2 linked regions of the Verminephrobacter eiseniae EF01-2 genome follow. The protein of the gene in region 2 interacts with the protein of the main gene of each other region in a pairwise test. Links are inferred from orthologs where the notes say so. Each region holds a gene or a part of one and is shown on either strand. Other genes may lie near its edges. The genes, in order: VEIS_RS09015 and VEIS_RS05005.

Region 1 (14,191 bases), 940 kb from region 2 along the record:
CGAGTAGTCGGCGCTGGCAATCACGCAACCGGCCGGGGCCACGAAGGCTTCGCGCACGCGCCGGCCTTCGGGCGTGCGGATGGGGATGTTTTGCAGGTTCGGGTCGTTGCTCGACAGGCGGCCCGTCACCGCCACGGCCTGCGCATAGTGCGTGTGCACCCGGCCCGTGCGCGGCAGCGCCAGTTGGGTCAGTTTGTCGGTGTAGGTGCCCTTGAGTTTGATCAGGCCCCGGTGTTCGAGCAGTTTGGCCGGCAGCGGGTAGTTCTCGGCCAGCTTTTCCAGCACTTCTTCGTCGGTGCTGCGCGCGCCGGTGGCTGTTTTCTTGACCACCGGCATGCCCAGCTTGTCGAAGAAGATTTCGCCCAATTGCTTGGGGCTGCTCAGGTTGAAGGGCTGGCCCGCCAGCGCATAGGCGTCGGCTTGCAACTGCTCGATGCGCTGGCCCAATTCATGGCTTTGCTGGGCCAGCGTGGGCGCGTCGATCAGCACGCCATTGCGCTCGATGCGGTACAGCGCCTCGCTGCTGGCGATTTCCAGTTCGTAGATGAAGCGCAGCCTGTCATGGGCCTGTAGCTGCGGCCACAGGGTCTGGTGCACGTTCAGGGTCAGGTCGGCGTCTTCGCACGAATAGGCGGCGGCCTTGTCCACCGGCACCTGGGCAAACGGCAACTGGTGCGCGCCCTTGCCGCACAGGTCTTCATAGCTGATGCCCTTGCGGCCGGTGTGGCGCTCGGCCAGGCTGCCCAGGTTGTGCGGCTTGTGCACCTCCAGCACATAGCTTTGCAGCATGGTGTCGTGCACATAGCCCTGCACCTCGATGCCGTGGTTGGCAAACACATGGCGGTCGTACTTGATGTGCTGGCCCAGCTTGTGCCGCCGGCCATCTTCCAGCCAGGGTTTGAGGCGTGCCAGCACTTGGCCGATGGGCAGTTGCGCGGGCGCATCCGGCCCGCTGTGCTGCAGCGGGATGTAGGCCGCAGCGCCAGGCTGCACGCTCAGCGAGATGCCGACGATCTGCGCCCGCATTTCGTCGAGCGAATCGGTTTCGGTGTCCAGCGCCACCAGATCGGCCTGTTGCAGCCGCTGCAGCCATTGCTCGAAGTCCTGCCAGTTCAGGATCGATTCGTACTGCACCGGGTGTTGCCGGGCGGCCGAGGCCGGCGGGTCGGCGCCGTGCCCGGGAACGGGGACGGGGACGTCGGCGGCGGGGTCGGCAAACAGGTCGCCCGTTGCGCCGGACAGGGGCAGGGCAGGGGGGGCAGGGTCTTGCAGCGCGCGGGCCAGGCCCTTGAAACCGTATTTCTCGTAGAACGCGCGCAACCCGGGCACCTGCGGCGCGCCCATGGCCAGGGCGTCGAGCGCGGGCAGGCCGGGCACATGCGCGGCCAGGTCGCAGTCGGTCCGGATGGTGACGAGTTGGCGGCCGGTGGGCAGCCAGCCGATGGCGCCGCGCAGGTTCTCGCCCACCACGCCCTTGATCTCGTGCGCATGCGCCAGCAGCGCATCCAGCGAGCCGTATTCCTGCAACCACTTGGCGGCGGTCTTGGGGCCGACCTTGGGCACGCCGGGCACGTTGTCCACGGCGTCGCCCATCAGGGTCTGGTAGTCGACCATGAGTTGCGGGGGCACGCCAAACTCGGCGGTCACGCCCGCCACATCGCGTTTTTTGCCGCTCATCGTGTCGACGATGGTGATGTGCTGGTTCACCAACTGGCTCAAATCCTTGTCGCCGCTGGACACCAGCACCTGCATGCCCTGCGCCGCCGCCGTCACGGCCAGCGTGCCGATCACGTCGTCGGCCTCCACGCCGGCGATGGCCAGCACCGGCCAGCCCAGCAGGCGCACCACCTCGTGGGTCGGCGCGATCTGCGCGCGCAAGTCCTCGGGCATCGGCGCGCGCCGGGCCTTGTATTCGGGGTAAATGCTGTCGCGGAAGGTCGGGCCGGAGGCATCGAAAACGCAGGCCGCGTAGTTGGCCGGCCGCTCCTTGCGCAGCGCCTGCAGCATGTTGATCATGCCGCGGATGGCGCCGGTGGCGGCGCTGCGCGCATCGCCCGGAACCACCCGCAGATCGGGCAGGGCATGGAAGGCGCGGTAGAGGTAGCTGGAGCCATCCACCAGCACCAGGGTCTTGGGATCGGTCATGCGCGGATTGTGCACTTGGGCCGGTCATCAGGCATGGGGCATGGACGCGCGCCCTACAATCCATGCCCATGCGTGCCGTTCATCATCTTCTTTGCTTGCCGGGACTGGCCTGCGGCATCGCCTTGGCCCAGGCGCTGCCCGATTCCGGGCCGCCCCCGGGCCACAGCCAGCAGCGCAGCGAACGCATCCGGCTCGAAGACGCCGGCAGCCGGATCGACGAACTGCGCGTGGGCGGCCAGACCAGAATCATTTCGGTGCAGCCCAAGATCGGCCCCATGCCCGGCTACGAAGTGCAGTCGCCCGATGGCGCACTGCGCCGCGCCGGCAGCCAAAGCGGCGCCGAAACCGCCACCGCCCCCCGCGTCTGGAACATACTGAAGTTCTGACTTGGCGGGTTGGCGGTGGCCGTTTTTACCGAAGTCTCCGAGCCAGAGGCGCGCGCGCTGCTGCGGCGCTTGCGCCTCGGCGAACTGCTGGCGCTGCGCGGCATCGAGGGCGGCATCGAGAACACCAACTACTTTCTGACCTGCGAGCAGGGCGAGTTCGTGCTGACGCTGTTCGAGCGCCTGACGGCCGGGCAACTGCCGTTTTACCTGCACCTGATGAAGCACCTGGCACAGGGCGGCGTGCCGGTGCCGGACCCGCGTGCCGACCCGGGCGGCGTCATCCTGCACAGCGTCTGCGGCAAGCCGGCCGCCGTCGTGAACAAACTGCGCGGCAGCAGCGAACTGGCGCCACAAGGCGCGCATTGCGCCGCCGTGGGCCGCATGTTGGCGCGCATGCACCTGGCCGGGCGCGGCTTTGAGCGCCACCAGCCCAATTTGCGCGGCCTGCGGTGGTGGAACGACACCGTGCCCGTGGTGTTGCCGCATGTCGCTGCGGCCCAGGCGGCGCTGCTGCGCGCGGAACTGGCCTACCAGAACCATGTGGCCGCCAGCGCGGCCTACGCCGCCCTGCCCCGGGGGCCGGTACATGCCGATCTGTTTCGCGACAACGTGCTGTTCGATGGCCAGGAACTGACGGGTTTTTTCGATTTCTACTTTGCCGGCGTGGACAGTTGGTTGTTCGACCTCGCGGTGTGCCTGAACGACTGGTGCATCGACCTGGCCAGCGGCGCCCACGACGGCGCGCGCGCAGCGCGCATGCTGGCCGCATACCAGGCCGAGCGCCCGCTGACCGCTGCCGAGCGCGGCCTGCTGCCCGCGATGCTGCGCGCGGGCGCGCTGCGCTTTTGGATTTCGCGCCTGTGGGACTGGTACCTGCCGCGCCCGGCCGCCATGCTCAAGCCGCACGACCCGACCCACTTCGAGCGGGTGCTGCGCGGGCGCGTGGCCGACCCGGTGCGGGTGTAGGCGCCGTGTAGGCGCCGCATTCATTCCATTCCTGAATCATCCGCGCGCTTCGTCACTTCGTCGGCGCCGCTTGCCGTGCATTCGTGCTGTCTGCGCTCCGCCTTCGCGTTCACGAACGATGTGGAAATGGAATCAGGTGCCGACGCTGCCGCCGTCATTCCTGGTGATCACGATGGTCGCCGAACGGGGGCGCTTGCCGGCGCCGTAGCCCGCATTGGCGGGCCATTGGCTCTGGTATTTGGCCGGGTCTGCCAGATTGGCTATGCCGGTGGACTCGCCGGGGTGCTGGACGTTCACGAACAGCGCCTTGCCATCCGGGGTTTCGGCCAGGCCGGTGATTTCGCAGCCCTTGGGGCCGACCAGAAAGCGCTTGAGGGTATCGGCCGTCGCCGCCCGGCCCACGGGGGTGACGATGTCCAGCCGGCTGCCATCGGCCCGGGTGTAGCTCAGCGTCTTTTTCGCGCCATCGCCCACTTGGCCGGGCGTGGCGGCCAGCAGCATGCAGTTGCTCACATCGGTATAGGCGTTGTCGTCGGTCTCGATCCAGCAAATGCCGGTGGCCTGGCTGAAGACCAGGCCGTCAGGGCTGGAGAAGTCCTGCTCGTGCGTGAGCGCCGAGAGGTTCACCATGGCCTTGTCGGCGCCGGCCTCGGCACCAAACAGATACACGTCCCAGCTAAAGCCCGTGACCGGATCCCTGGGGTTTTCCTTGAGGCGCACCAGGTGGCCGTTGGGGTTGCCCTCCTGCCTGGTCGTGCCCTTCATGTCGGTATAGGCCCGGGGGTTGGCCGCATCCGGCGGGTACTGGCCGCTGCCCGGGTTGATGTTGCGGCTTTGGTTGTTGTTGGTCAGCGTGAAATAGGCCTCGCCATTGGCCGGGTTCACGGCAGCCCACTCGGGCCGGTCCATCCGGGTCGCGCCCACGGCATCGGCGGCCAGCCGGGTATTGATGGCGATATCGGCCGCATCGGCAAACCGGTAGGCCGCGTAGTTCGCAATGGCGCTGTTGGACAGCGCCAGTTCCACCCAGGCGCCGGTGCCATCGGCATCGAACCGGGCGACATACAGCCGGCCGCTGTCCAGGTACTTGTCGCCCACGGCCATGCGGTCGCTGGCATTGGCATCGGCCGCATTCCACAGGGCGCTGGAGACGAACTTGTAGATGTACTCGCCGCGCGAATCGTCGCCCATGTAGACGCTCAGAGGCTGGCCCGCCACCGGCGTGCCGAAGACCGCGTTCTCGTGGGCGAAGCGGCCCAGGGCGGTGCGCTTTTTGGCCATGCGGGTCTTGTCGTAGGGGTCGATCTCGACGATGTAGCCCATGCAGTTCATCGCGTTGCGGTAGTCATCGCTGCCGTCGGCCGAGGCGCCGATCAGGCTGTTGTTCCAGCGCTGGTATTGGTCACCGGCGCCGCCCGTTTCCCAGCCGTGGCGCGAGGCTGCGCCCTGGTTGCGGCCATAGCGCTTGAGCGCCGTGACGCTCTTGCCGTTGCCACGCGCAGCGTCATCGGCCGCGCTGCGGGTGAAGTAGCCGGCCCAGTTTTCTTCGGCCGTGAGAAAACTCCCCCAGGGCGTCTTGCCGGTGCCGCAGTTGTTCAGCGTGCCACGGGTCATGGTGCCCGTGGGGGAATACTTGGTGATCAATTGCGCGCTGCCACGGGCCGGGCCGGCGATCTCGATCGGGCTTTGCGCGGTGAGGCGGAAATTCAGCGCCGACCCAGGCACATAGGCCCACTTGCCGGCCGACTTGGCCACTTCGACCACGGTAATGCCGTGGACGGTGATTTCCTTGTCCACTTCGGCCGCCGGGCGGGGCAAGCTGCTGGTGCCGCCATCGGGGTGCAGGAAATACGAGGACAGCTTCTCGTCGGTGGTGGCCTCATGGTTGATGGCCAGCAGGCCGCGCTCGCTGGCGTTGTCGTTGCGTTTGCCATCGGCCCCCAGGCCGAACCATTCGATGCCGTCATGGTGGTCGCCGGCGCGGCGCTCGAAATCAGTGTCGCTGCCATCGTTCTTGTAAGCGGCCAGGCCGGCGGCGATCGGGTCGCCCAGCGCAAACAGCACGCTGGCGCTGTAGCCGGCGGGCACGGTCACGGTATCGGCCAGGCTCTTGGCCACGGCGCTGAAACCCAGCAGCCGGGGCGATGCGGGTGTTGCCGGCGCCGTGGCATCGTCGCCGCCAGCGCAAGCGGTCATGCCCAAGCCGGCCAGCATCGCGCTGCCCACCGAGCCCACGCTGCCGCGCAGCAGGCCACGGCGCGACAGGCGCGCGTCGAGCACCGCCGCAAAGCTCGGGTTGGCGGAGGAATTGGAGTTCTCGTCGTTGAAGTCGAACGCTGGCGCGAGCGCATCGATAGGGTGGGTCATGGGGTTCCTCGTGGGTCGTGGGTTCGTGGGTATTGGCGGGAGACGAAGCCTGTGCAGCATAGAAACCGCAGGTGACAGCGCGGTGAAGTTTTGATGTCCGCTGGATGACAGTCCGGATGACGATCGGCACGGGCAACGGTCCAAGGGGAACACCGGCAATCACCACGCGCCCTGGCACAGTGCGTGCAACAACCGTGGCTGTATGCTTACCAGTGCACACACACGCACGCACACGCACACTGGCGGCCAGCGGCAAGCCGTGATTTCAACTCTGCAGGAGATTCCATGAACCAACCATTGGACGAGGATGTCAAGACGCTCCATTCCATGGGCTATGCCCAGGAGTTGGCGCGGCGCATGAGCGGATTTTCCAATTTTGCGATTTCCTTTTCGATCGTTTGCATTTTGGCGGGCGGCATTACTTCCTTGCCGCAGGCTTTGAGCACCGGGTTCGGGTTTCAGGTGTTCGTCGGCTGGATCGTCGGCGGTTGTTTTGCCCTGGTGGTGGCGCTTTGTCTGGGGCAGATCGGCTCGGCTTATCCGACGGCAGGGGGGCTTTATCACTGGTCCTCGATTTTTGGCGGACGCGGTTGGGGTTGGGCCACGGCGTGGTTCAATTTGATTGGCCTGCTGTTCGTGGTGGCCTCGGTGAATGTGGGTGTCTGGTATCTTTTCCGTGATCTGGTGCTGGCCGGCGTGTTCCATATGGACGTGAGCAGCATCACCGTGGATGCCGCCCGGCAGGACAACGGCCAGGCCGTAGCGGTGCAAATCTTCGTCGTCTTGCTGATTACGACGCTGCAGGCGCTCAGCAACCATTTCGGCATCAAGCTGACGACGATGCTGACGGATTTTTCCGGCTATCTGATTTTTGTCGTCGCCATCGTGCTCACCGGAACCTTCCTGATCTGGGGCGCGACATGGGATTTTTCCCGGCTGTTCACATTCGTCAACATGACCGGAGAAGCGGGCGGTGGGCTGGTGCCGCAGCCGCGCAGCATGTTCATCGCTTTCCTGATCGGTCTGCTCTACCCGCTCTACACGCTGACAGGTTTTGATGCCTCGGCCCACACGGCGGAAGAGACCCACAACGCCCGGGTGGCAGTGCCGCGCGGCATGTTGCATGCGGTTTTGTGGTCTGTGGTCTTTGGTCTGGTGATGGCGGGGTCCTTTGTGCTGGCCAGTCCCGATTTGGCGGCAACGGCCAAGGAGGGCGGCAGCGCCTGGTTCAATCTGTTCAACAACCTGCCGGCACCGACCTGGCTGAAGGATTTTCTGGCGATTGCCATCGTCGTGGCCAATTTCATCTGCGCGCTGGCCGGGCTTACCTCGGCGTCGCGGATGATTTTTGCTTTTGCGCGGGATGGGGGTTTGCCGGGGTCGCGTATCTGGCGCCATGTGAGTGTGCGCTGGCGCACGCCGGTGGCAGCCATTTGGCTGGGGGCCGGCTGCTCGGTCGCGGCCACCCTGTATTCCCCGGCTTTTTCGGCGCTGGCCGCAGGCTGCGCCCTTTTCCTCTACGTTTCTTACGCGATGCCGATTGCCGCCGGCTTTTTTGCTGAAGGCAAGAGTTGGACGGAATTTGGCCCGTTTCGCTTGGGTTTCTGGTCCAAGCCGTTGGCGGCGCTGTCGTCGGCGGGCGTTCTGGTGCTGGTGTATGCGGGGATCCAGCCCCCTTCGGATATTTTGATCAACTACATCATCGGCATCGTCGTGTTCTTGACCGTGCTCTGGTTCGGCGTGGCGCGTCGCCGTTTCAAAGGCCCTCCGATCGGGGCTGAAATCACCCGCCGCGCCCATGAGATAGAGGCTGCCGAGGAGGCGGTCGGGGAGGTCGCATCCCCGGGGCGGTGACGGGATCAGCCCGGCGCCTGCTGCCGCAGCCGAAACTCCCGCGCCTTGCCAAAGTGGCCATTGCCGATGAATGGCACCGGGGGGCGCAGCGCCGATAGCGGCGAGGGGTGGTTCGAGGTCAGCAGCAGATGCCCGCGATTTGACGCAATACAGGCGCGTTTGGACTGGGCGTGCGCGCCCCAGAGCATGAAAACCACCGGGCGCGGGCCTTCGGCCACATGGCGGATGACCGCGTCGGTCAGCGCCTCCCAGCCTTTGCCGGCGTGGCTGGCGGCTTGGCCCTCAGTGACCGTCAGGACGCTGTTGAGCAGCAGCACGCCGTTTTTGGCCCATTTCACCAAGCTGCCGCCCGGATTCGGCCAAGCGGGAAAGGCGGTGCCCAGGTCGCGCTGCAACTCCTGGAAGATGTTGCGCAGCGAGGGCGGCAGTGGCACGCCCGGCGCGACGGAAAACGCCAGCCCTTCGGCCTGGCCGTGGCCGTGGTACGGGTCCTGCCCCAGGATGACCACACGCACCTGCTCGGGCGGTGTCAGTTCCAGCGCGCGCAGTGGCCGGGGTGGAAAGATGGTGGCGCCGGCCTGTAGCCGGGCCTGCAAAAACGCCAGCAACGCCTGTCCGCTGGCCGCCGCAAAGAAGTCTTGCACCAGTGGCTGCCAGCCCGGCGCCACGGGCCAGTCGGCCGGGTCGGCGCTCAGCAGCCGGGTCGGGGGTGGTAGTGCGTCATTCATCGTCGAACAGGGCTTGTGTGCACGATTTGCAGTCACTACCGACAAGCCACCAAGCCCGCACCCCGGCCCATCAACCCAAGCCAGGCTGGAGCGTTGGGCCCGGAAAGGCGTGCGTGAGCGCATCGAAAAGAGGGGCGCCTGCTTGTGCCCGCCCGCCAGGCAGGGCCTGGCCCGGGCTGCTCTGGCAGACAGCGCAATGCCCGGGCGGGGCATGGGTGACGACGACATCGGGCGCGGCCACTTGGCGCAGGGTGCCACCCCTGTGGGCCTTGCGCCCGCCGATCGGCCATGGGTCGGATAGCTGTTGCATCGAGTCGCGGATTGTAGTTGACGGCGCTGGCGCGGCTGGGTAGCGACAGCCGATTCGAATCAGCGAGCGGCCAGTGCGGCGCCATCTGGACAGCCAGAACTCCAGCAAACCGCAGCCCCCCAGCGCTGGGCCCCGCAGGTCCGAACCCAAGTCATTGGGCAAGGCCGGGCTGCGGGTGAATGAGACGACAACTGTCTCGACACGCGCCGCCATCGGGAAGGTGTTGGCAGCGCACAGGGGCCCGATGGTGGAGCCGAATGCCATCAACGGGAAGTTTGGAAACATCAGTACCGCAAAGCAGATGGTGCGCGCGGGCAGCGCCTTTTTCTGCCGCTGCCTGGCCCCGGAGGAATTCGAACAAACCTATGGAAGCCGCATGGAGCCTCGGTTTTGTGTGTTCGGTTTTTCGCGTGTTCCCCTACTCGTTCCCCCACGTGTCTTAAGCACAGTCGGTGCGAGCATTCTTCAAAGAGACATCTGTCCCGGAAAACCCACTTCGCTGCGCTGAAGCCCTACATGCGTGAGTCACGCTTTCTTCATTCGCCGAGGTTTTTGCTCGGAGGCAGGCAAGTCCTTGGTCGGCGTGACACACCAGTGTTCCTTGCTGTTCCAGTCCGGCCCATGGGCGCAGAGCTTGCGCAGCAAACCTTCAAAGGTTCTCCGCTCTGTCTCTGACAGGCAGGCCATCATGTCCTGTTCGCGCTGCTGGAGCGCCGGCATGAACTTGTCGTGCAGGCGCCGGCCGGCCGCCGTGATGTAGAGGATGAGCCGGCGTTGGTCTTGCGGATCGGGCTCGCGCCGCACCAGCCCCTTGCCCTCCAGCGCCGTGATGGCCCGGCTGATGTTGTTCTTGAGGTGGCCGGAAAAATCGCAGATGTCCGCCGCCGAGATGCCGTCCCTGAAGCACAGAAAGATGAGCGAAAGGATCTCGGGGCGCGTCAGTCCGTGCGTCGCCTCGATGGCTCGAAACGAAGGCTCCCGGTACGAGTTGATCATGTACCCGAGCTTGTAGGCGAAGGGGATGGAGACGCCGTCGAGGATGTCGTTGAGCGGACGTTTCATGGTGCGATGGAGCTGGGCATGCGTTCAAGTATAGGAACGTCGATGGCCTTCCAGCCATCGGGGGCGGCGTGCCACCGTGCCCTCCAAGGGAAAACCCTTTGCGTTTAAATAGTTCCATATGGGACTATTTGGGCATGCGGTTTTCTGACGACGTCGGACCCGCCAGCGAAGGAACCAGACCATGAAGCAGCGATTTATCTACTCCGGCACGGCAGATCACCCCGTCTATGTGGACGTGCTGGTCGCTGAGGAGAAGACCGAGAAACTGCCCATCGTCATGCTTCACGGCGGGTTCCACAACGGAACCGGCTACCTGGCCACACCCGATGGCCGTGAAGGCTGGGCGGCTTTGTTCTGCCGCCGGGGACACGACGTTCATGTGATGGACTGGCCAGGGCACGGCCGTTCGCCGACCTCCGCCCGTTTCCTGGAGCTGTCGATGGCCGATGTGGGCCGCTCGCTGGCCGCCTTGCTGCACGACATCGGCCCTTCCATCGTGTTCGCACACTCGGCGGGCGGACCCATTGTTTGGTGGGTCGCGGAAAACCACCGCTCGCACGTCAAAGCGATTGTCGGCATTGCGCCGGGAGCGCCCGCGAACCTGGTCCCGGAACTTCCGACCGAGCCAGACACGGCGGGTGACGGCGATGCTGGAAGTCACGCCATCTATGCGCCCACCGATCGCCCGGCCTTCGTGGACCGGTCGTTCATCCAGACCTACTGGGCCAACAGCCTGCGCTTTCCTCATGGCGCATTCGAGGCCTACGCCCGCTCCATCGGTCACGAGAGCCCGCGGATCCTGAACGAGCGCTTCAACATCGGAGGCAGCGGTCTGCGCCTGGAGCGCCCCGAACAGCTGGGCACCCTGCCGATCCTGGTCATGACCGGCGACGCCGACCCCCGCCATCCGAAGGAAGTGGATGGCGCCCTGGCGACGTTCCTGGGCGCCGATTTCATCTGGCTCCCCGACATCGGCATCACCGGCAACGGCCACATGCTGATGCTGGAAGACAACCACGAGCAGCTGGCGGCCCACATCGGCCACTGGCTCGATCAGAGAAGCCTTTGACCCCCACCCCACGAAGGAGACCCCATGAACACCAACCTGAACCGGCGCAAGGCGCTGCGCCTGCTTTCGCTGCCCGTCATCGGCGGCACGGCGCTCACTTCCCTGGCGCAGGGCAACGCCTACCCGTCGCGCCCGATCAAGATCATCGTGCCCTGGGCGGCCGGCGGCGGCGGCGATGCCCTGGTGCGGGCGATGGCGCCGGTGCTGTCCCAGCGCCTGGGGCAACCCGTGGTCGTCGACAACCGTCCCGGGGCGATTGGCACGATCGGTAGCTTGCTGGGCGCCAGAAGCCCTGCCGACGGCTACACCTTGATCTATGGGGCGGCCGACTCGCATTCCATCGCGCCGCACATCATCAAGCCCACGCCCTACGATTCAAAGAAGGACTTCCTCGCGGTGGCTCCGATCGGGTTCACCCCGCTGACCGTGATGGTGCATGCCTCCCATCCGGCCAAGACGCTGACCGAGTTTCTGCAGATGGCCAAGCAAGCGAAGGACGCTCCGACCTACGGCTCCTGGGGCCAGGGCAGCTCGGGCCAGATCATCATGGAAGTGCTGAACAAGAGCACAGGTTCCCCGCTGCTGCATGTGCCGTACAACAGCACCGCGCCGTTGATGCAGGCCCAGCTTGCCAAGCAGATCGACTGTTCCGTCATCCCCTCGCTGGTGGCGGAACAGCATGTGGCGGTCGGTGCGATCCGCATGTTGGCGGTCACCGCCCCCGAGCGTCTGGCCGGACACCCCAATGTGCCGACCCTCAAGGAGTTTGGCGTCGACATCGACATCGGTCCCTGGCTCGGCTTCGTGGCACCCGCGAACACACCGGCCGAGATCGTCACGCGCCTGCACGACGCCATCGAAGGCTCTCTGGCCGATGCACAGGTGGCAGAAACCATGCGCAAGATGTCCATGGTGATGACGCCCATGAGCACGTCGTCCTACCAGCAGTTCTACAACCGAGAGTTTGATCGCTGGGGCAGCTACATCCGGGCGGCCAATATCACATTGAACTGAGACATTCTTCTGAGATCTGGGAGGCACTTGAGTCCTCCCGTTCGCACAATCTGCCGCTTCGATGCGGAGTGCTCACAGCCTAACCGTCTCCCCCGTCAGAAACGACCGCTGGAGCGCGTGCGCGATGCGGGTGGCCTCGATGGCGTCGCTCAGGTCCCCCGGCAGGGTGCCGGTGCCCCGACAGGCGGCCACGAATGCCCGCATCTCCTGTTGAAACGCCTGTTCGAAGCGCGCGTAGAAGTCGGGCAGCGCCGGGTGGTGCACGCCCTGCGCCGAGCGGAAGGTGGTGGCACCCAGCTGGGCGCCGAAACCCACCTGCACCGTGCCCGCGGTGCCGATCACCTCCAGCGTGGTCTCGTGGCCGTGGGGCATGGTGCGGCTGGCGTACAGCACGGCGCGGGCGCCGCCCTCGAACTCGATGATCGCCAGGCCGTTGTCCACGTCGTCGTGCTGCGCCAGCTCCGGGTGGACCGCGTTGGTGCCGCTGGCGAACACCTTGGTGGCCTTGGGGTTGCCCAGCATCCAGCGGGCCAGGTCGATGTCGTGCACGCTGCAGTCATTGAAGATGCCACCCGAGGTGGGGGCGAACTTCACGAAAAATCCGTCTGGGTCGATCCTGTCGCAGGTCTGCGAGCGCACCAGGAAGGGCCGGCCCAGCTCGCCGCGTTCGATGGCCGCGCGGGCGCGCACCAGATCGGGGTCGAAGCGCCGTTCGAAACCGACCATCACCACCTGTGCCGGGTGCGCGGCCGCGAGAGCGGCCAGCGCTTCGCAGGTGGCGACATCGAGCGACAGGGGTTTCTCCACGAACACGTGTTTGCCGGCGCGCAGCGCGGCCTCGAACTGGTGGGCGTGTTCGGTGGTGGGGCTGGCCAGCACCACGGCGTCGATGTCGGCGGTGGTGATGAAGTGGTTGAAATCCTGGTGGAGCTGCGTCACGCCCAGCTGGTCACGGGCCCAGTCGAGGGCGCCCGCGCTGGGGTTGCAGGCGGCGACGAGCCGGGCACCGGGCACGTGGTGGGCCAGGCATTCAGCGTGGCGGCGGCCCAGGCGACCGAGGCCGACGATGCCGACGTTCAAGGGGGTGGCGGATGTCATGACGGTCTCCTGGGTTCAGCTGAGGCGGTGTTCGGCCAGCGTGTCCATGTGGCGCTGGAACTGTTCGGGTGGCCAGGCTTCGTGCAGCGCGCGCTGCATCACCGCCTGCGGGCTTTCGGGGGCCAGGCCGCCCAGCGGCGGGTCGCGGTCGAGGTTGGTCGGGAAGGCGTAACCCTCGGCGCTGGCGGCCACGGCGCGCCTTGCGGCTCCCGGGTCGAGCTGGCCGTCCCGCAGCAGGGTCAGCAGCGGCGGGTACAGGGTCAGCGCCATGCGGTGCCGGTCCACGGTCTCCATCGCGCGACCGAAGGCCGCCGACACTTGCAGCAGGTTGGCCATGCGCTGAATGTCCGCCGAGCGGTTTTCGCCCGCCGCGTGCAGCAGGGCCGGGTTGAAGAACACCGCGTCTCCCTTGGCCAGCGGCAGTTGCACACGGTGCTGCTCGAAATAGGTCCGGAAGTCGGCGCGCTCGGCCACCAGGTAGCCGTGGCTGAACTTCTGTGAATGGGGCAGGTAGAGCGTGGGCCCGCTCTCCAGCGGCATGTCCACGTGCGCCACCGCGCCCTGCAGGGTCAGCATGGGCGAGAGGCGGTGGGCGTGTGCCGGGTAGGCCTCGGCCTGCGTGGCGGTGCAGAAGCCCAGGTGGTAGTCGCGGTGGGGCATCTGCGCCGCGCCGCCGGGCCGCACGTTGTTGACCTGCGAGGTGACCTGGTAGCCCGGGCCCAGCCAGGCGTGGCTGGCCAGCGCAATCATGTCGCTGGCGTAGTAGCGGGCAAACAGGGCCGGGTCGAGCAGGCAGAGTTTTTCCAGCGCGTTCCATACCCGGTCGTTCGCTCCGGCCTTGGCGAAATGGTCACCGCCGCTTTGGCCGTGGCGCTCGGATTCGATGATGGCCTGGAAGCGCTGCGTGACGGCATCGACCAGCGCATGGTCGGGCAGGGCGCCCTTGAGCACCAGGATGCCGGGGCCATGCTCCCACACCCTGGCCCATTCGGCCATCAGCGCCGAGCGGAAGCCGTCATCGCCGTGCAGCTGTGTGCGCAAGGCCGCGCAGTCGTAGACCGGCACGTCGTGGGTGGTGTGCGCGGCGTTAGGGCAGTCCCGCGGGTCGGTCTTCTGGGCGAGAACGGCTTGCAGATCGTCGAGGCGCGCCTCGTTGGCGCGCAGGCCGTGCCGGTGAAGGGACTGGGTCATG
Region 2 (16,527 bases):
GAGCGTGCAAGACCTGCTCGAACGCGCCGCCCTGCCGCGCGTGCTGGCCATTGGCGAGACCGGCCTCGATTACTACGGCATGCAAGAGCGCAAGGGCGGGCGCAGCATTGCCGACCTGCAGTGGCAGCGGGAGCGCTTTCGCACCCATATCCGTGCCGCCCGGGCCTGCGCAAAACCCTTGGTGATCCACACCCGCAGCGCCGCCGAGGACACGCTGGCCATTCTTCGGCAAGAGGGCGAAGACGGCGCCGGCAACCGGGCCGGCGGGGTGTTTCACTGCTTTACCGAATCGCTGCCGGTGGCGCGCGCGGTGCTCGATCTGGGCTACTACCTGTCGTTCTCCGGCATCGTGACCTTCAAGAACGCGCAGGAGTTGCGCGCCGTGCTGGCCTTCGTGCCGCTCGGCCGCATGCTGATCGAGACCGACAGCCCCTATCTGGCGCCCGTGCCCTACCGGGGAAAGACCAACAGCCCCGCGTACCTGCCCCATGTGGCGCGCCAGGTGGCGGACACCAAGGGCATCACGCTGCAAGCGGTGGCCGAGGCCACCAGCGGCAATTTCGACCGTTTGTTCAGGCCGTGAGTGACGGCGGCACCCATGCAGCGGCGTTCTGCGTTGACAGCCATGGCCCTGGGGCTGCTGGCCGCGCGCACCCGGGCGGACTCCTACGAGGACTTTTTTGCCGCCATCGCGCGCGATGACGATGCGGCCATCACGGCGCTGCTGCGCCGGGGTTTCGACCCGAACATGCGCGACCCCAAGGGGCAGGTGGGTCTGACGCTGGCGCTGCGCGCTGGCGCCAGCCGGGCCTTTGCGGCATTGCTGGCAGCGCCCCGGGTGGACGTGCAGGCGCGCAATGCCGAAGACGAAAGTCCGCTGATGATGGCCGCCATCAAAGGCCATGTGGCCGCCGTCAAAGCCCTGCTGGCGCGCTCTGCCGATGTGAACAAAACCGGCTGGGCGCCGCTGCACTATGCGGCCTCGGCCGGCGCGCCCGAGCATCTGCTGATCATCGGGTTGCTGCTGGAAAACCATGCCTATATCGACGCCGCATCGCCCAACGGCAGCACCCCGTTGATGATGGCCGCGCAGTACGGCTCGACCGAGGCCGTGCAACTCTTGCTGCAAGAGGGGGCCGACCCCGCGCTCAAGAACCAGTTGGGCTTGAGCGCCATCGACTTCGCGTTGCGCGTGGGCCGCGTCGATGCGGCCGAAAAAATCGCTGCCGCGATACGGCAGCGCCAGCCCGACCGGGGCAAGTGGTGAGCCGGCCCGGCATCACCCCGGCATCACCCCGGCATCACCCCGGCATCACCCCGGCATCACCCCGGGCCAGGCCATTGCCGCCAGCGGGCCGGGCCTGCAGGCGCGCATACAGGCCGCCGCGCGCCATCAATTCGCTGTGCGTGCCTTGCTCGGCGATGCGCCCGCGCTCCATCACCACCACCCGATCCGCATGTTCTATGGTCGACAGCCGGTGCGCAATGACCAGCGTGGTGCGTCCCTGCATCAGGCGCTGCAGGGCCTGCTGCACCAGCCGTTCGGACTCGGTATCGAGCGCCGAAGTCGCTTCGTCCAGAATCAGGATCGGCGCATCCTTGTAGAGCGCGCGCGCAATCGCCAGCCGCTGGCGCTGCCCGCCCGATAGCTGCGCGGCGTTGTGCCCGGCCACCGTGTGAATCCCCTGCGGGAGCGCGGCCACATGCTCGGTCAGATGGGCCGCAGCCAGGCACTCGTGCACGCGCTTTTCGTCGACGGCCCGGCCCAGCGCCACATTGCAGGCAATGCTGTCGTTGAGCAGCACCACATCCTGGCTGACCATCGCAAATTGCGCCCGCAGCGCACCCAGATCCCAGTCGGGCAAAGCCTGTCCGTCCAGCAGAATCCGGCCCGATGTCGGCAGCACGAAGCGCGGCAACAGGTTCACCAAGGTGGTCTTGCCGGCGCCAGAGGGGCCGACCAGGGCGACGATTTCACCGGGCTGCACGCGCAAACTCACGCGCTCCAGGGCCGGCGCACGCTCCGGGCCAAAGCTCACGCTCACGCTGTCGAGCGTGAGCGCGCCCTGGGGGGGTGGCTTTGGCGGCTTTGGCGGGTCTGACGGCTGCGCCTGCCCTGCCGGCTGCGTGCGTTGTGTGCGTTGCGCCCGATACGGCCCGCCGGTTTCGGCGCCGGTCTCCTCCAGCAGGCCCAGGCCGCGCTCGAGCGCGGCCACGCCGCGCGTCACCGGGCTGGCCACATCGGCCAGGCGCCGGATCGGCGCGATCAGCATCAGCATCGCCGTGATGAACGAGACGAAGCCGCCCACGGTGACATCGCCGGCATCGCCGGCGCTGTGGCTTTGCCACAGGGCGATGCAGATCACCACCGACAGCGCGGCCGCTGCCAGCAACTGCGTCAGCGGCGTCATCGCGGCCGAGGCAATCGTCGCCTTGATCGCCAAGCGCCGCAGGCCCTGGCTCAGGCCGGCAAAGCGCCGGGCCTGGCCGGCCTGCGCACCGTGCAGACGGACGATGCGGTGCGCCAGCACGTTTTCTTCCACCACATAGGCCAACTCGTCCGTGGCCTGCTGGCTGCTCTTGGTCAACCGGTACAGCCGCCGCGACAGCGTCTTCATGATCCATGCCACCCCCGGAACCACCACCGCGACGATCAGCGTGAGCTGCCAGTTCAGATACAGCAAATAGGCCAGCAGTGCAAGCAAGGTAAAGCCATCGCGCGACAGCCCCAGCAGCGCCTGCACCAGCAGCGTGGCGCCGGTCTGCACTTCGTAGACCACGGTGTTGGCCAGGGCACTGGCGGACTGGCGCGCAAACAAGCCCATTTCGGCGGCCAGCACCCGGTCGAACAGGGCCTGGCGCAGGGTCAGCATGCCGTCATTGGCAATCCGCGCCAGCGCATACTGGCCCACGAACTGGGCCAAGCCCCGGACCAGGAACACCCCCAAAATGGCCAGCGGCACCAGCCACAGCGGCAAGCGGCCCTGGATGAAGCCCTCGTCGAGCAAGGGCTGCAGCAGGGCCGGAATCAACGGCTCCGTGAGCGCGCCCACCAGCGTTGCGGCGATGGCCAGCCCCCAGGCCAGCCGCTGCCGGCCAAAGTAAACCGACAACCGCATCAGACGCGCCGTCAAGCGACGAGGCAAAAGCGGGGTGTCGGCAGGCGTGGCGCCCGTATCTGTGGCTGGCATCGGCCCGGATTCTACGGTGGCGGGTGCCGGGCATGCCCCCGGTGGATTTCGCTGAAAGCGGCCCGCAATCACACAGCTTGTCACAGATGGGCTGGCCACTGTGTGTAACATGCGAGGTTGCTCCTTTGCCTTTGTTCGGCCACCGCTGGATGTCAATGACCACAGATCGCGTCTTCCAACGCTCCCCCTTCCCTGCGGCGCCCCCCTCGCGCCGCCAAATGCTGGCAGCGCTGATCGCCACCCCCGTGCTGCCGGCCCTGGCGCAGTTTCGTGTCGAAGTGACGGGCGTGGGCCTGACCCAGTTGCCGATAGCCCTGGCCCCGTTCAGGGGGCAGGCGCAGGCCCCGCAAAAAATGGCGGCCATCGTCCAGGCCGATCTGGAGCGCAGCGGCCAGTTTCGTGCCGTCGACGCCGATGGCGCGGCGCTGGACGAAACCACGCGCCCCGATCTGGCGCTGTGGCGCAAAAAAAATGCCGATTCGCTGCTCGCCGGCAGCGTCGCGCTGTCGTCCAACGGGCGCTTCGATGTGCGCTTTCGCCTGTGGGATGTGGTCAAGGGGCAGGACTTGGGAGGGCAGAGCTTCCTGGTCACGCCAGGGGACCTGCGTCTGGTGGCGCACCGCATCGCCGACTTCATCCATGAAAAACTCACCGGCGAACGCGGCGTTTTCTCCACGCGCATCGCATATGTGACCCGGACCACGAACCGGACCGGCGCGCGCTACAGCCTGTGGGTGGCCGACGCCGACGGCGAGAACGCGCAATCGGCGCTGTCCAGCCCCGAATCGATCATCTCCCCGGCCTGGTCGCCCCTTGGCGACCAACTGGCCTACGTGTCTTTCGAGTCGCGCAAACCCGTGGTGTACGTGCACGACGTGGCATCGGGTCGGCGGCGTCTGATCGCCAACTTTCGCGGCTCCAACAGCGCGCCCGCCTGGGCTCCCGATGGGCGCACCCTGGCGGTCACCTTGAGCCGCGATGGCGGCTCGCAGTTGTACACCATAGACGCCAACGGCGGCGAGCCGCGCCGCCTGATGCAAAGCGCCGGCATCGACACCGAGCCGGCATTTTCCGGCGATGGCCGCAGCATCTATTTCGTCAGCGACCGTGGCGGCGCGCCGCAGATCTACAAGGTGGGCGTCTCGGGCGGCGATGCAGAGCGCGTGACCTTCACCGGCAACTACAACATCTCGCCCAGCGTCAGCCCCGATGGCCGCTGGCTGGCCTACATCTCGCGCGCGGGCGGGGCCTTCAAGCTGCAGGTGATGGACCTGGTTTCCGGCTCAGTCAATGCCATCACCGATACTACGGCAGACGAGAATCCCAGCTTTGCCCCGAACAGCAGGCTCATCGTGTATGCCACCGAACAGCAGGGCCGCGAGGCCCTGATGACCACCACGCTCGACGGCAAAATCAAAGCCCGTCTGGCAGGGCAGGCCGGCGACATTCGCGAACCGGACTGGGGTCCGTTCCAAAAACCATGAGTTTTCAGACAGCCATCGCAACCCACGCCTTCAGGAGAAATTTGGATGATCAAACGCATAAGCCTTGCCCTGACCATTGCCGCCTTGGTGGCCGGTTGTAGCTCTGGCGTAAAACTCGACGAAGTACCCATCGAAGACAAAACCGCAAGCACGCTCAGCGGTGAAGCCAACGCCGGCGGCAACACCGGCAACGCCGCCCAGGGCAGTGGCGGCGTTGCCGGCGTCGACTTGACGCAACCGGCGCGGGATACCGCAGGCCCCGTGGGCATCGCCCGCATCGTCTACTTCGACTACGACAGCTACGTCATCAAACCCGAGTTCCAGACGCTGATCGAAGCCCACTCCCGTTTCATCAAAACCGACACCAAGCGCAAACTGATGCTCGAAGGGCACACCGACGAGCGTGGCGGCCGTGAATACAACCTGTCCCTGGGACAAAAGCGGGCCGAAGCCGTGCGCCGCGCACTGGGCCTGCTGGGCGTGCCGGACAGCCAGATGGAAGCCGTGAGCTTCGGCAAGGAAAAACTGGCAGTGCAAGGCCACACCGAAGAGGCGCACGCGCAAAACCGCCGAGTCGAAATGACCTACCGATGATGCCGGCCGCGACCATGATTGCTGCCGTGCTGCGGGCACTGGCTGCAGCCGCGCTGGCGCTGGCTTTGTTGCCGGCGGCCCGGGCGGCCCTGTTCGAAGATGGCGAGGCGCGCCGGGCCATACTGGAAATGCGCCAGCGCATCGATGACCTGCAGCAATCCCGGCAGCGCACAACCGAAGAACTGCGCAAAGGGGCTGACGAGAACGCCCAGTTGCGGCGCAGCCTGCTGGACCTGCAAACGCAGATCGAAACCCTGCGCGCAGAGCAGGCCAGGCTCAATGGCCAAAACGAGCAATTGCGGCGCGACCTGGGCGAGCTACAGCGCCGACAAAAAGACATCACCCAAGGGGTCGACGAACGGCTGCGCCAGTTCGAGCCGGTCAAGGTGAGCGTCGATGGCCGTGAGTTTCAGGCCGACCCGGCAGAAAAGCGCGATTTCGAGGCCGCTCTGGCGGTCTTTCGCGCGGGCAAATTTGCCGATGCGGGCTTGGCTTTTTCCAGCTTCGTGAGGCAGTATCCGCGCAGCGGTTTCATGCCGTCGGCGCGCTTTTGGCTCGGCAACGCGCAGTACGCGACCCGGGAGTACCAGGAGGCCATCGTCAACTTCAGGCAACTCCTGTCCGACACCCCGGGCCACGCCCGGGCGCCCGAAGCCGCCTTGTCGATCGCCAACTGCCAGATGGAGCTCAAAGACACCCGCAGCGCACGCAAAACGCTGGAAGACCTGCTGCAAGCCTATCCGCAATCGGAGGCTGCGCTGGCCGCCAAAGAGCGCTTGGCCTACTTGAAATAATGCCCGACCAAGAGACCGATCCGGAGCGTCGGTTTGGCGCCATCCGGCGGCTTTACGGCGCCCAAGCCGCCGCCCGGATACACCGCGCCCATATCGCCGTGGTCGGCATCGGCGGCGTCGGCTCCTGGGCCGCCGAGGCCCTGGCACGCACAGGCGTGGCGCAGATCACGCTGATCGACCTCGATCATGTGACCGAGTCGAACATCAACCGCCAGATTCAGGCCCTGACCGATACCGTAGGGCAGGCCAAGGTGCTGGCCATGCGTGACCGGATCGCCCGGATACACCCCGCATGCAAGGTCGCCTGCATCGAAGATTTCGTCGCCCCCGGAAACTGGCCCGGGCTTTTGCCAACCCCGGTGGACGCACTCATCGACGCCTGCGACCAAGTCCAAGCCAAATTGACCATGGCCCTGTGGGCCCGGACCGCAGGAACATGGCACATCACCGTGGGTGCCGCTGGCGGCAAGCGGCATGCCCACCAGGTAGAAATCGACGACCTTGCACGCGCAACCCATGACCCGCTGCTGGCGCAACTGCGCCAGCGGATACGCCGGCACCATCGCGCGCAGCGCGATGACCAATGCCTCCGCGCGCAGTGCGATGGCCAACACCTCCGCGCGCAGCGCGATGGCCAACACCTCCGCGCGCAGCGCGATGGCCAACACCTCCGCGCGCAGCGCGATGGCCAACACCTCCGCGCGCAGCGCGATGGCCAACACCTCCGCGCGCAGCGCGATGGCCAACACCTCCGCACGCAGCGCGATGAACAGCACCATCGCGCAGCACGCGACGGCCAGGAACTGGGCGTGACCAGCGTCTTCAGCCGTGAGCCCGTTGCCCTGCCAGAGGCGTCCTGCAAAATCGACAGTTCATTGAATTGCCACGGCTACGGCTCGATGGTGGCGGTGACGGCCACCTTCGGACAATGTGCGGCGGGGTGGGTGCTCGACCAATTGGCCACAGGCCGCGCAGCCCCGCGTTGCCGGTAAAAACGACGCTACAATTTAAGGCTTTTGCGCAGGCAGCCAGACTGCCTGCACGGCTTGGCATCGGTCGAACAGGTCGGGACGTTAGCTCAGTTGGTAGAGCAGCGGACTTTTAATCCGTTGGTCACAAGTTCGAATCTTGTACGTCCTACCACAAAACACCGTGCGAAACATAGAAATCCAGCTACATAAAACGTAGCATATTTCTGCTTTGCACGGGATGCCGCCCAGCACGGGCCAGGGACTCAGCCGTGCGCTTTCTTGCGCCCTGCGCTGCGCCGCTTTGGCTCCGACGCCTCGGACGGGGAGGAGCAGGGCAAACAGGCCGAACCCGGCCTTGACCGGGACGTATTTCTCGGCCCGGCGCTCGGCTTCGTCGAGCTCTTGAAATCATGGCCATTTCGAACCCGGCTTGGGAACTAACCGCGCCACAGACTCCAGCAGCGCCTCGGCCAGATGGGTTTGGACGGTCTGGCTGGCGCTCAGGCGCTGGCGCAGGTCGGCGCACAGGCTGCGCAGGGCTTCGACGCGGCTGACGATGCGGGCTTGTTCGACCAAGGGGGGGACAGGGAAAGCACAGAGCCTGAGCTGCGTCATGTTGATGGACGCCAGGTTCGTGGTCTGCTTGGACGCTGCGGCAAAGTAGGCGCGGGCCGTGACGGAGTTCAGGTACAGCTCGGCCCATACCGGGTTCCAGTCGGGCGAGGTGCCGCGCACCCTGAATACATGGTTTTGATGCAAACACACGGGCAGTTCGTCGCGCCATATCGCGGTGCGCCCCACTTTGTCCCGATTGCCGCCCTCGGTGATCAGCAAATCGCCACGGACGATCTGAAAGCGCTCCAGCTCGGATTGATCGATGACGACTTGCTTGACCGACGACAGATTCAAATGCCAGCGCTGTACATTGGCCACCCGCAGATAGGGCAAAAGAACGGGCGCGCTGATGGCTGCCTTGCGGCCCAGGATGACGCCGCTGGTAATCGCAGCGACATCGCCGAACCTTGCCCATTCCCAGCCCGGCGGTGCCCTGAACGGCGCTTCCTGTGCCTGCAGCGGCGCCAGCGCCTTGTCGGGCCTGAGTTGACCTGCGGCGATCAGTCGATCTTTTTCGGCGCAGATTTTTTGCAGCAGCCCGCTGGCCGGTTCTTCGCCCGGGTCCTGGGGCACGAGCAGGCCGCGCACGGCCAGTTGCAGCAGGGTTTGCTCCAGCGCGTCGACGGCCTCGGGGCGGTCGAACAGCAGGTCGAAATGGGTGCGCACGCGCTGCCAGTGGGCGCTCAGCTCTTGCGGCGTGTTGCTGCCGGTGAGCGTGCCCAGCAGGGTGTCGACGAGCCGGGCATGTTGCGCGGCCTCCAATGGGCCCCTGGCCTCCAACGTATCGCACAGGCGCATGAGTTCTTCGACGCGGGCGACGATGCGGCTTTGTTCGACCGCTGGCGGCAAGGCGATCAACAAATTCGACAGCGATTGCGTGTTCAGTGTCGTGCCCATCAGTGCTTCTTTGGAGACCCCCGTTTTGGAGACCGTGGGCAGCATGTATTTCAGGAAGTCGGTCACCAGACCGCACAGCGGCATCAAGGACACGATGGCTTCGTTGTGGTAGGCGGGCACGCGCAGCACCGAAATCTTGCCTATCGTGAGCTTGAAACTCATAATCAAGGTGCCCACGGGCAGTGGCTCATAGCCGAATACTTGCGCTCCACGGGCTGTGAGCTTGCGCTGGGTGTCAAAGACCTCGCCGAGGTGCGCCATGTCGGAAATACTGACCCAGGCATAGCCTTCCTGATCCCAATACTGCGGATCTTCGCTCGCCGGGGTCTTGCCGATACGAAACGGCAGCAACGCGCCAAGCCGCACCCACTCCCAGCCCGGCGGCAAGGCAAACGGCTTTTCGTGCTGCGCAATCTTGGCCTGCGCCTTGTTGCGCCGGATCTTGCCTTTGGCGATCAACCGGGCTTTCTGTTCCTGAATCGTTTGCAGCAGCTTGCTTGCCGGTTCATCGGCCGGGTCTTGCGGCACCAGCCTGCCTTGTACTGCCAGGCTCAGGATCAACTCGCGCAGTTTCGCCACGCCTGCCGGGGCGGTGACCACGAGATCCATGTTTGATAGCAGCATACGCTTGCCTTTCAAGCGCTGGCGAGCGATTGGCTCAAGATGTCTTTGAGTTGATTGCGCAGGGTTTGCGCTTCAGCCTGCAAGCGGGCGTAGTCGGCCAGCAGGGTGTCGGGGTCGTAGCATGCGGTCTTGTCGACATGCGGATTTTTCTGGTCGAGGTTGTAGTGGGCTGCGCGGATGGCGTCGATGCCGACCTTCCAGGCGTGCTCGTTTTCCACGCGCGCGGCAAAGCCGTCGGCCTCGTTGCCCCACCAGGCTTTCTCGTGGTCGAACTCCTGGATGCGGATGGGTTGGGTCTTGCTGTAGTTCTTGACGCCCGGCGGGTAGAGGTGCTCGTAGTACCACACATGGGTGGTGGGCGTGCCTTTGGTAAAGAACAGCAGGTTGGTCTTGATGCCGGTGTAGGGCGAGAACACGCCATGGGGCAGACGCACGATGGTGTGCAGGTTGCACTCGGCCAGCAACTGCTCCTTGATGCGGACTTTGGCGCCTTCGCCGAACAGGACGCCGTCGGGCAGCACCAGGGCGGCGCGGCCACCGGGCTTCAGGATATGTTTGATGAGCACCAGGAACAGGTCGGCGGTTTCCTTGGTGCGCAGATCGGCCGGGTAGCCATCGCATTCTTCCATACCGCCAAAGGGCGGGTTGGTGAACACCAGGTCGACGCGGTCGGCCGTGGTGTAGTCGCGCAGCGGGCGCATCAAAGCGTTGTCGTGCACGATCTGGCTGGGCACTTCGATGCCGTGCAGCAGCAGGTTGGTGACGCACAGTATGTGGGGCAGGTGTTTTTTTTCGACGCCGCGGATGCTGCTTTGCAGCATGACTTCGTCGGCGATGTTCCTGACCTGTTTGCGCAGGTGCTCGATGGCACAGACCAAAAAGCCGCCGGTACCGGTGGCGGGGTCGAGCACCACCTCTCCGAGCCGGGGGTTGCAGATGTCGACCATGAACTGCGTGACCGCTCGGGGCGTGTAGAACTCGCCGGCATTGCCCGCACTTTGCAAGTCTTTCAGGATTTTTTCGTACAGGTCGTTGAACTGATGGCGCTCGCTCTGGCGGTTGAAGTCGATGCCGTTGATCTTGTTGACCACCTGGCGCAGCAAGTGGCCGCTTTTCATGCAGTTGTAGGCATCTTCGAACACGCTGCGCACCACGTAGCCGCGCGGGTTGCGCAGTGGGTCGGCGCTCAGGTTTTTCAGGACGACAAAGAGCTGGTTGTCGACAAAGTCGAGCAGGGCGTCGCCCGTCATGCCCTCGACATCGGCCGCCCAGTGGCGCCAGCGCATGGGCTCCGGGATCGGGCTGTGGTAGGCGCCGCGGGTCAGTTCCAGTTCTTCTTCGAGCGCGTCGAACACTTTGAGAAACAGCAGCCAGGTGAGTTGGCTGATGCGCTGGGCGTCGCCATCGACGCCAGAGTCTTGGCGCATGATGTCCTGGATGGATTTGATGACGGAGGTGAGGTTGGACATGGGTTGTCTGCTTGGCAAATTTTCGGCTTGAACCCGGCATTGGGTTACTGTTTGTCTGCAGGAGAGAAATCATTGGGCGCCAGGGCATGACGCGCCGTCGGGTGACGCAGTCGGCAGGCGGTGATGTGAAATCCTGGTCTGCGATCACCCTCTTGCAGATCGGTATCCACACTCCAAATCCAGACCCTGCCCACTGCATATTGATGGCGCGGCTGTCCCCATTTTCTGCCACTTTCAGACAGACGGGACCGGCTTTGATGAAGCGCTTGGCGCTTGAGTGCGCAGGTGGTCACCGAATGAGGTTAGCACGTTGTCTCCTGGATCATTTTTTATTGATGCCCGTTGGCATGAGAGGCTAACCAGCGCGATAAATTTCACGCACCAGCGTCTGTAACGCAGCCTGGTATTGCGGGCGGCCGCCGAAACTGCGCACCAGTTCCACGGGGCTGCCCAGGTTGGTAAAAGGCTGGATCCTGAAAACTTCACTGCTTTCGATGGTGGTGATGCCTTCGTCGGCGTATTTGTCGAGCAGGGCTTGCAGCACCTTGCGCGCCATCGGGCCATAGGAACTGAAGGGTTTTCGTTTTTTGACGCGGGCCGCCCGCTCGCGCCGGGTCAGCGTGGGCTGGTCGTAGGCCACATGCAGCAGCAGGTCGAAGGGATCGAGGTTCTGCAGACCGGTGTCGGCCGCAACTACCTGTGCCGCCAGGGCGTTCAGCGGTATGCCATAGGCTTGCAATTCTTGCAGCAACGTGGTCTTGCGCTCGGCCTGCTGCCAGGTTTGCAGAAATTGGGCTAACGAATCGAAGCGCTTCAGCAGCTTGCTGCGGATGTCGCCACGCAGGTTTTCGGCGCACCATTGGCCTGCGGGGGCCTCCGGTGTGTCGCCAGGCGGGGTCTGGTCGGGAAGGTCCAGAGGGTCGATGAGGGCTGCGGACGGCTCCATGGGCTCGCCCGCCTTGGGCTCGTAGACCTGCACCGGGCCGCCGTCGAGGTCTTTGTCGGCAAAGAGTTCGGTGGCGCGTCTGAAGTCGATGATGGTGAACCAGCTTTTGCCCAGGTCTTCGTGCAAGCGGCTGCCCCAGCCGATGATTTGCTCGAACTGTGCCATCGACGGTATGTTCCGGTCGATCACGATGAGCTTGCAGGTGGCGGCATCGATCCCTGTGCTCGTCAGCTTGGAACTGGTGATGATGACGGGGAAGGTCTTTTCGGGGTTGATGAAGTTTTCCAGTTCGTGCTTGCCGTCGGCGTTGTCGCCGGCGATCTGCACCACGTAGCCGGGCTCGGTTGCGCACAGGTCGGCGTTGGCCTGGGTGAGGGCTTGGCGCATGCGGGCGGCATGGTCCGTGTTTTCGCAAAACACAATGGTTTTGGCGTAGCGGTCCGTGGCTTGGAGGTATTCGGTGATCCTGGCGGCTGCGGCCAGGTCGCGCTGTTCGGGCACGGGTTTGTGCAGCAGCACGCTGCTGGCGTAGTTTTCGATCAGTAGACCATAAGGGTCGGTCAGGTTTGCCATGGTGTGTCCGGTGAGGGTGTCGCGCTCCAGATCGACACGGATGATTTTGTAGGGTGCAAGGTAGCCGTCTTTGATGCCTTGCCGAAAACTGTAGCTGTAGATGGGCGCACCGAAGTAATCGCTGTCGACGGCGGTGCTGCTGAACCCGATCTGGGTGGCGCTGGCAAAGTAGTCGAGGATTTCGCGCCAAACCGAGTCTTCGGCCGCGCTGCCGTGGTGGCATTCGTCGACCACGATGAGGTCGAAAAAGTCGGGGCGGAACTGTTTGTAGATGTCGTTGTGCTTTTCGCCGGTGCCTGTGACGATCCGGCATGACGCAAGATAGATTTCGTAGCTTTTATCGACCTCTTTGGCGGTTTTTCTGTCCCCCCATTTGCGCTCGCCGGGCGCGTCGGCACGTTCCACGCCTTTGGCGTCAAAGCTGAGTTTGATCATCGCGCTCTTGAAGGGGCGAAAGTCATTGACCATGGCCTGGTTGATCAGGGTGTTGCTGTCGGCCAAAAACAAGATGCGTTTTCTGCTGTCGCTTTTCCAGAGGCGCCAGATGATCTGGAACGCGGTGCAGGTTTTTCCCGTGCCGGCGGCCATCACGAGCAGCGCGCGATTTTGACCGTTGGCAATGGCCTCCACCGTGCGGTTGATGGCTTTGAGCTGGTAGTAGCGCAGGGTCTTGCCTGGCGCGTAGTCGGACGCGGCCACCTGGCACACCTGCGGGCTCCAACCCCTGGCGGCGCAGTATCTGTCCCATAGTTCGGCGGGGGAAGGGAATTCGTCGAGCGTCAACTGGCGCTCGGGCGCGGCATCGGCGCGCGTGGCGTCGCGCAGCACCAGGCCGTCGCCATTGCCGGCAAAGCAAAAGGGCGCATCCAGCAGCCGGGCGCAGTCGATGGCCGGCAGCAGGCCCTCGCCCGCCATGTGCTGGCTGGCCTGCACCACGGCCAGCGGGATGTTGGCTTTGTAGAACAGCACGAAGTCGGCGCGCAGTTCGGTGGAGCTATCGCGCCGGGCTTCGTTGCCACACACCATCACCCGCCCTGGACGCAAAGGGTAGGCGCGGTAGATCTGGTCCATGCTGCTCCAGCCCGCTTTTTCCATGGCGGGACGGATAAGCTTGTCGCAGATGTCATTTTTTCTGAGGTTGCTCATTCTTTCCCCCGAATGCCGACGCACACAAGCCTCAAGCCTATGGGCATTCCTTGTCCCTCATTCCGAGCAAGGATTATGCGGCGGCGCCGCACTGGCGATGAGAACCAACCCCTGTTGCTCTGGCATCAGAAAGGGGCTGGCTCCGGGTCCACAGGCCGCCGCAGCGCAGCACCATCGGGGCCTGCCGGTGCCGTCACCGGGGCTGCGGCCACCCCATGACCCTGGTCTGCCGCGCCACCGAGCGCCTCGATCAAGTCCGGGATCAGCAGGGCCAGCTCGCCCGTGGCGATGGCCACATCGGTGTCAAAACCGCTGTCGTCGGCCGAGGTGCCTTCGCGCACTGTGTCCAGAAAAGACAGTTTTTTGATCTGCAAGCCCTCGGTCAGCACGAAGGACACGCGGCCATCCCATGTCAGCGCGAGCTGGGTGGGCAGCTTGCCAGCGGCGATATGGGCCTGGATTTCCTCGATATCGAGCGGGTGGCGGGCGTAGCGCACAACGGCCTTGGTTTCGCTGGCGCTCTTGAGCTCGCATTCGCGGTCGACACTGAAACCTGCGGGCGGCTCCTGCGTGCTGAGCCAGTGCGACATCGCGGCCTGCGGGCTGGTTCGGGTATCGATCGGCGCGACCGACAGGCCCGGCAGCAGTTCGACCAGCAGGGTCACCACCTCGTCGGCACGGCTCTGGCTGGCGGTGTCGAGCACCAGCAGGCGCGCTGCCATGTCGATCCACACCCACATCGCCCCCTGCTGGGTGAAAGCCAGCGGCAGCAGGTCCAGCCTGGCCTCGTCCTTGAGCGCCCGGCTTTCCTTTTTGCCGGGTTTACGGCCGGTTTGCTGCTCGATATGCCCGGCTTTTTCCTTGACCTTGCGCGCCAGCACCGGACCGGGCAGCAGCTTGGTTTCGACCATGCAGCGCAAGATCCATTGGCCCCCGACCGATTCGGCCAACAGGCCATGCGCACCGCGTGGCGGCGTCCAGCCCAGGGATTGTTCCTGCGTGGCGCCGCATTCGATGAAGGGCGCCTTGGCCAGCGCTTGTTCCAGTTGCGTCAGTTGCATCTGCCAATGCGGCGCGATGCGGTACACGATGATGTTTTTGAACACTGAAAAACCTTTTGATCATGGGGTCGTCGAACGGACTGTTTTGGTTTGCGCTGAAAGTACTATTGTTTTGACAGCAGAAAAAACGTTTGAATCCAGCGCCGACCGGCATTTTGATACAGGTCAACGAAGCGGTAGCAGCATGGGGCTGCTGCGCCCGATGGACCCGGCCCTGGCCCCTTGCGCAGGGGTCGATACGGCTAGTGTCGCGTCACCGATCATCTGTCGGTCTGCGCTGGCCATCGAAGCGCATCGCGGCGTTGCATCGCTTGCCAATACAGCTCGGTATGGGCCGCGCGATGCGCCTTGCGCTGCGCTCCGATGGCTGCGCGCAGCCTGCGACATCTGATCGGTGACGCGACACTAGGCGCAAAACCGGCTGTGGGCAAATCTGGGGATGGTTCCGGCACAAGCGACGGTTCATCCACAGACATCGGCCTGCACCGGTTTTTGTCCCCACCACGATGACAGCGGCAAGGGGGGTCGGTGCACAGGCTTGGCCTGCGGCCAAGTGCGCACCAACATTGGAAAAAAAGCACTTGTGCACAGACAGGCCGGCATCTTACTACTACGACTATTCCTTATATGAAAGACATAGAAAGACAGGGACATTGCCAACCCCAGCCGGGGCGGGCGACGGTGCAGCGGCGCCTGTTCAGGCCCGCAGTGCTGTCCATGCTCATGTGATGCTGTAGCCCTCTTGCGCAATCGCTGCGGCCAGGGCTTCGCGCGGCGCGCTGCTGGCAACATCGACCTTGCCGCTGGCGCGGTCTATGTGCACGGTGGCCTGGGGGTCCAACCGTTGCACGGCCTGGGTGACGGCACGCTCGCAATGGCCGCAGCTCATGCCTTGCACTTGGAAGGTGGTGGTTTGCATGGGGTTTCCTTGTATCTTTGGTTTACGGGGAAATAAGAGGGGCCACAGGCAATAGGCCGTTCGCGTGGTGGATGGACGAGCAAGATTCACGTCGTTGTCGATGCGCTCGGTAGCCCAGTGCGTTGGCTGCTCACTGGTGGCGAGGTAGCCGATATTACACAAGCCAAGTCGCTGTTGGAAGGCTTGAAAACCGATGCGGTACTGGCTGACAAGGGCTACGATGCCGATGCCCTGATTGACAGCATAATCGGATCAAGCAATTCCGAAGAATCGCAACTCGTTATGAAAAGCTGGCGCGTAACTACCTGTCGTTTCTCAATCTGGTTTGTACTTATATTTGGATTACTTGATTGTTAACACGCCCTGGCGTTTCGTCCTGGCTGGCCATCGAGACATACATGGTCGCCTCGACATCGGGCGTCAGGTGGTAGGCGCGCGCGCATCTCCTGGTAGAACTTAACGTTCGGACTGCCGGAGCAAGGCCACCAGGGTCTGAGTCGCAGTCGTCTGCTGCAACGCCGCCGGGACGTCCGAGATCGAATGGGCCAGGCCCATGTGGTTGTACGTTTCCGTGCGGACCTGGTCCGTCAGCGCGACGCGAAATGCTTCGGCATCGACCCACGTCTCGCACCCGTAGCGCTCGCGATTGACGACCAGTGGATCGTGGATCTGGATCTGGTGTCCGTCTTCGGAGACGGCGGTGACCAGCAGCGCGTGAAGGTACGCGGGATTCTGCGAATAGAAGACGTCGTGCGTGAGCCGACTGGTGTTGACCCAGACCACCGCGCCGCCATTCGATCGGCAAAGACGGGCAAGTTGGTCCAGTCCGTCCGGCCCGTCGATGGGGGCGGATTCCATCCTGGCGCCCAGGCGAGTGCAGCCCAGCAGGCCGACGTCCTGTACGGCGAAGGTGTACTCGGGATAGCCCCATTCATCGAGGCCGCAGCGGAACAGGTAGCCCTCGCCGAGTTCCAGCATCCTGGACTCGTTCACGGGTGTGCCGCGACGGTTCAGCAGCTGGGCGAGGCTGCCGGTGAAGCAGTTGACCGCCACGGCGGGAAAGCGATGGACGTGCTGTGGTGATGCGGTCTCAGGCGGCATGTTGGACCTGCAGGTAGTTGAGGCGCTTTCGGGTAGCTTGCCGGATGTTCCAGAAATAGATGCAGCCGATGGCGAACTCGAAGACCGAGCCAATGATCCAGATCCGTGGCAGCCATGCCGGATCACCTGCGCCGTGGTGCGT

The links.
Region 1: the proteins of VEIS_RS05005 (region 2) and VEIS_RS09015 interact in binary tests that used the Escherichia coli proteins (3 or more experiments, as listed by UniProt). The link is inferred for Verminephrobacter eiseniae EF01-2 from one-to-one orthologs.

The regions. Positions count from the first base shown.
Region 1 is NC_008786.1:2,058,926-2,073,116, forward strand. Bases 6,586-9,352 are described here. They hold VEIS_RS09015 (uracil-DNA glycosylase), read right to left. Parts: upstream 8,447-9,352; coding sequence 7,724-8,446; downstream 6,586-7,723. Other genes in these bases: VEIS_RS09010 (amino acid permease), read left to right, coding at 6,586-7,718; VEIS_RS09025 (MarR family winged helix-turn-helix transcriptional regulator), read right to left, coding at 9,282-9,352. Outside these bases: polA (DNA polymerase I), read right to left, coding at 1-2,145; VEIS_RS08995 (hypothetical protein), read left to right, coding at 2,214-2,531; VEIS_RS09000 (homoserine kinase), read left to right, coding at 2,547-3,497; VEIS_RS09005 (PhoX family protein), read right to left, coding at 3,630-5,864; more of VEIS_RS09010, read left to right, coding at 6,150-6,585; more of VEIS_RS09025, read right to left, coding at 9,353-9,818; VEIS_RS09030 (alpha/beta fold hydrolase), read left to right, coding at 10,000-10,887; VEIS_RS09035 (tripartite tricarboxylate transporter substrate binding protein), read left to right, coding at 10,912-11,901; VEIS_RS09040 (Gfo/Idh/MocA family protein), read right to left, coding at 11,974-12,999; VEIS_RS09045 (phytanoyl-CoA dioxygenase family protein), read right to left, coding at 13,015-14,190. UniProt on the Escherichia coli protein: Excises uracil residues from the DNA which can arise as a result of misincorporation of dUMP residues by DNA polymerase or due to deamination of cytosine.
Region 2 is NC_008786.1:1,120,328-1,136,854, forward strand. The notes cover bases 8,411-11,258. They hold VEIS_RS05005 (type I restriction-modification system subunit M), read right to left. Parts: upstream 10,640-11,258; coding sequence 9,182-10,639; downstream 8,411-9,181. Other genes in these bases: VEIS_RS05000 (restriction endonuclease subunit S), read right to left, coding at 8,411-9,170; hsdR (EcoAI/FtnUII family type I restriction enzme subunit R), read right to left, coding at 10,995-11,258. In the rest of the region: VEIS_RS04960 (TatD family hydrolase), read left to right, coding at 1-583; VEIS_RS04965 (ankyrin repeat domain-containing protein), read left to right, coding at 599-1,267; VEIS_RS04970 (ABC transporter transmembrane domain-containing protein), read right to left, coding at 1,302-3,191; Tol-Pal system beta propeller repeat protein TolB, read left to right, coding at 3,347-4,675; peptidoglycan-associated lipoprotein Pal, read left to right, coding at 4,721-5,269; tol-pal system protein YbgF, read left to right, coding at 5,266-6,063; more of VEIS_RS05000, read right to left, coding at 7,443-8,410; more of hsdR, read right to left, coding at 11,259-13,304; VEIS_RS05015 (recombination-associated protein RdgC), read right to left, coding at 13,430-14,410; VEIS_RS28275 (hypothetical protein), read left to right, coding at 14,611-14,763; VEIS_RS05020 (heavy-metal-associated domain-containing protein), read right to left, coding at 15,087-15,284; VEIS_RS31460 (transposase), read left to right, coding at 15,369-15,641; VEIS_RS05025 (hypothetical protein), read right to left, coding at 15,741-16,385; VEIS_RS05030 (MATE family efflux transporter), read right to left, coding at 16,375-16,527. UniProt on the Escherichia coli protein: The subtype gamma methyltransferase (M) subunit of a type I restriction enzyme. The M and S subunits together form a methyltransferase (MTase) that methylates A-2 on the top and A-3 on the bottom strand of the sequence 5'-AACN(6)GTGC-3'.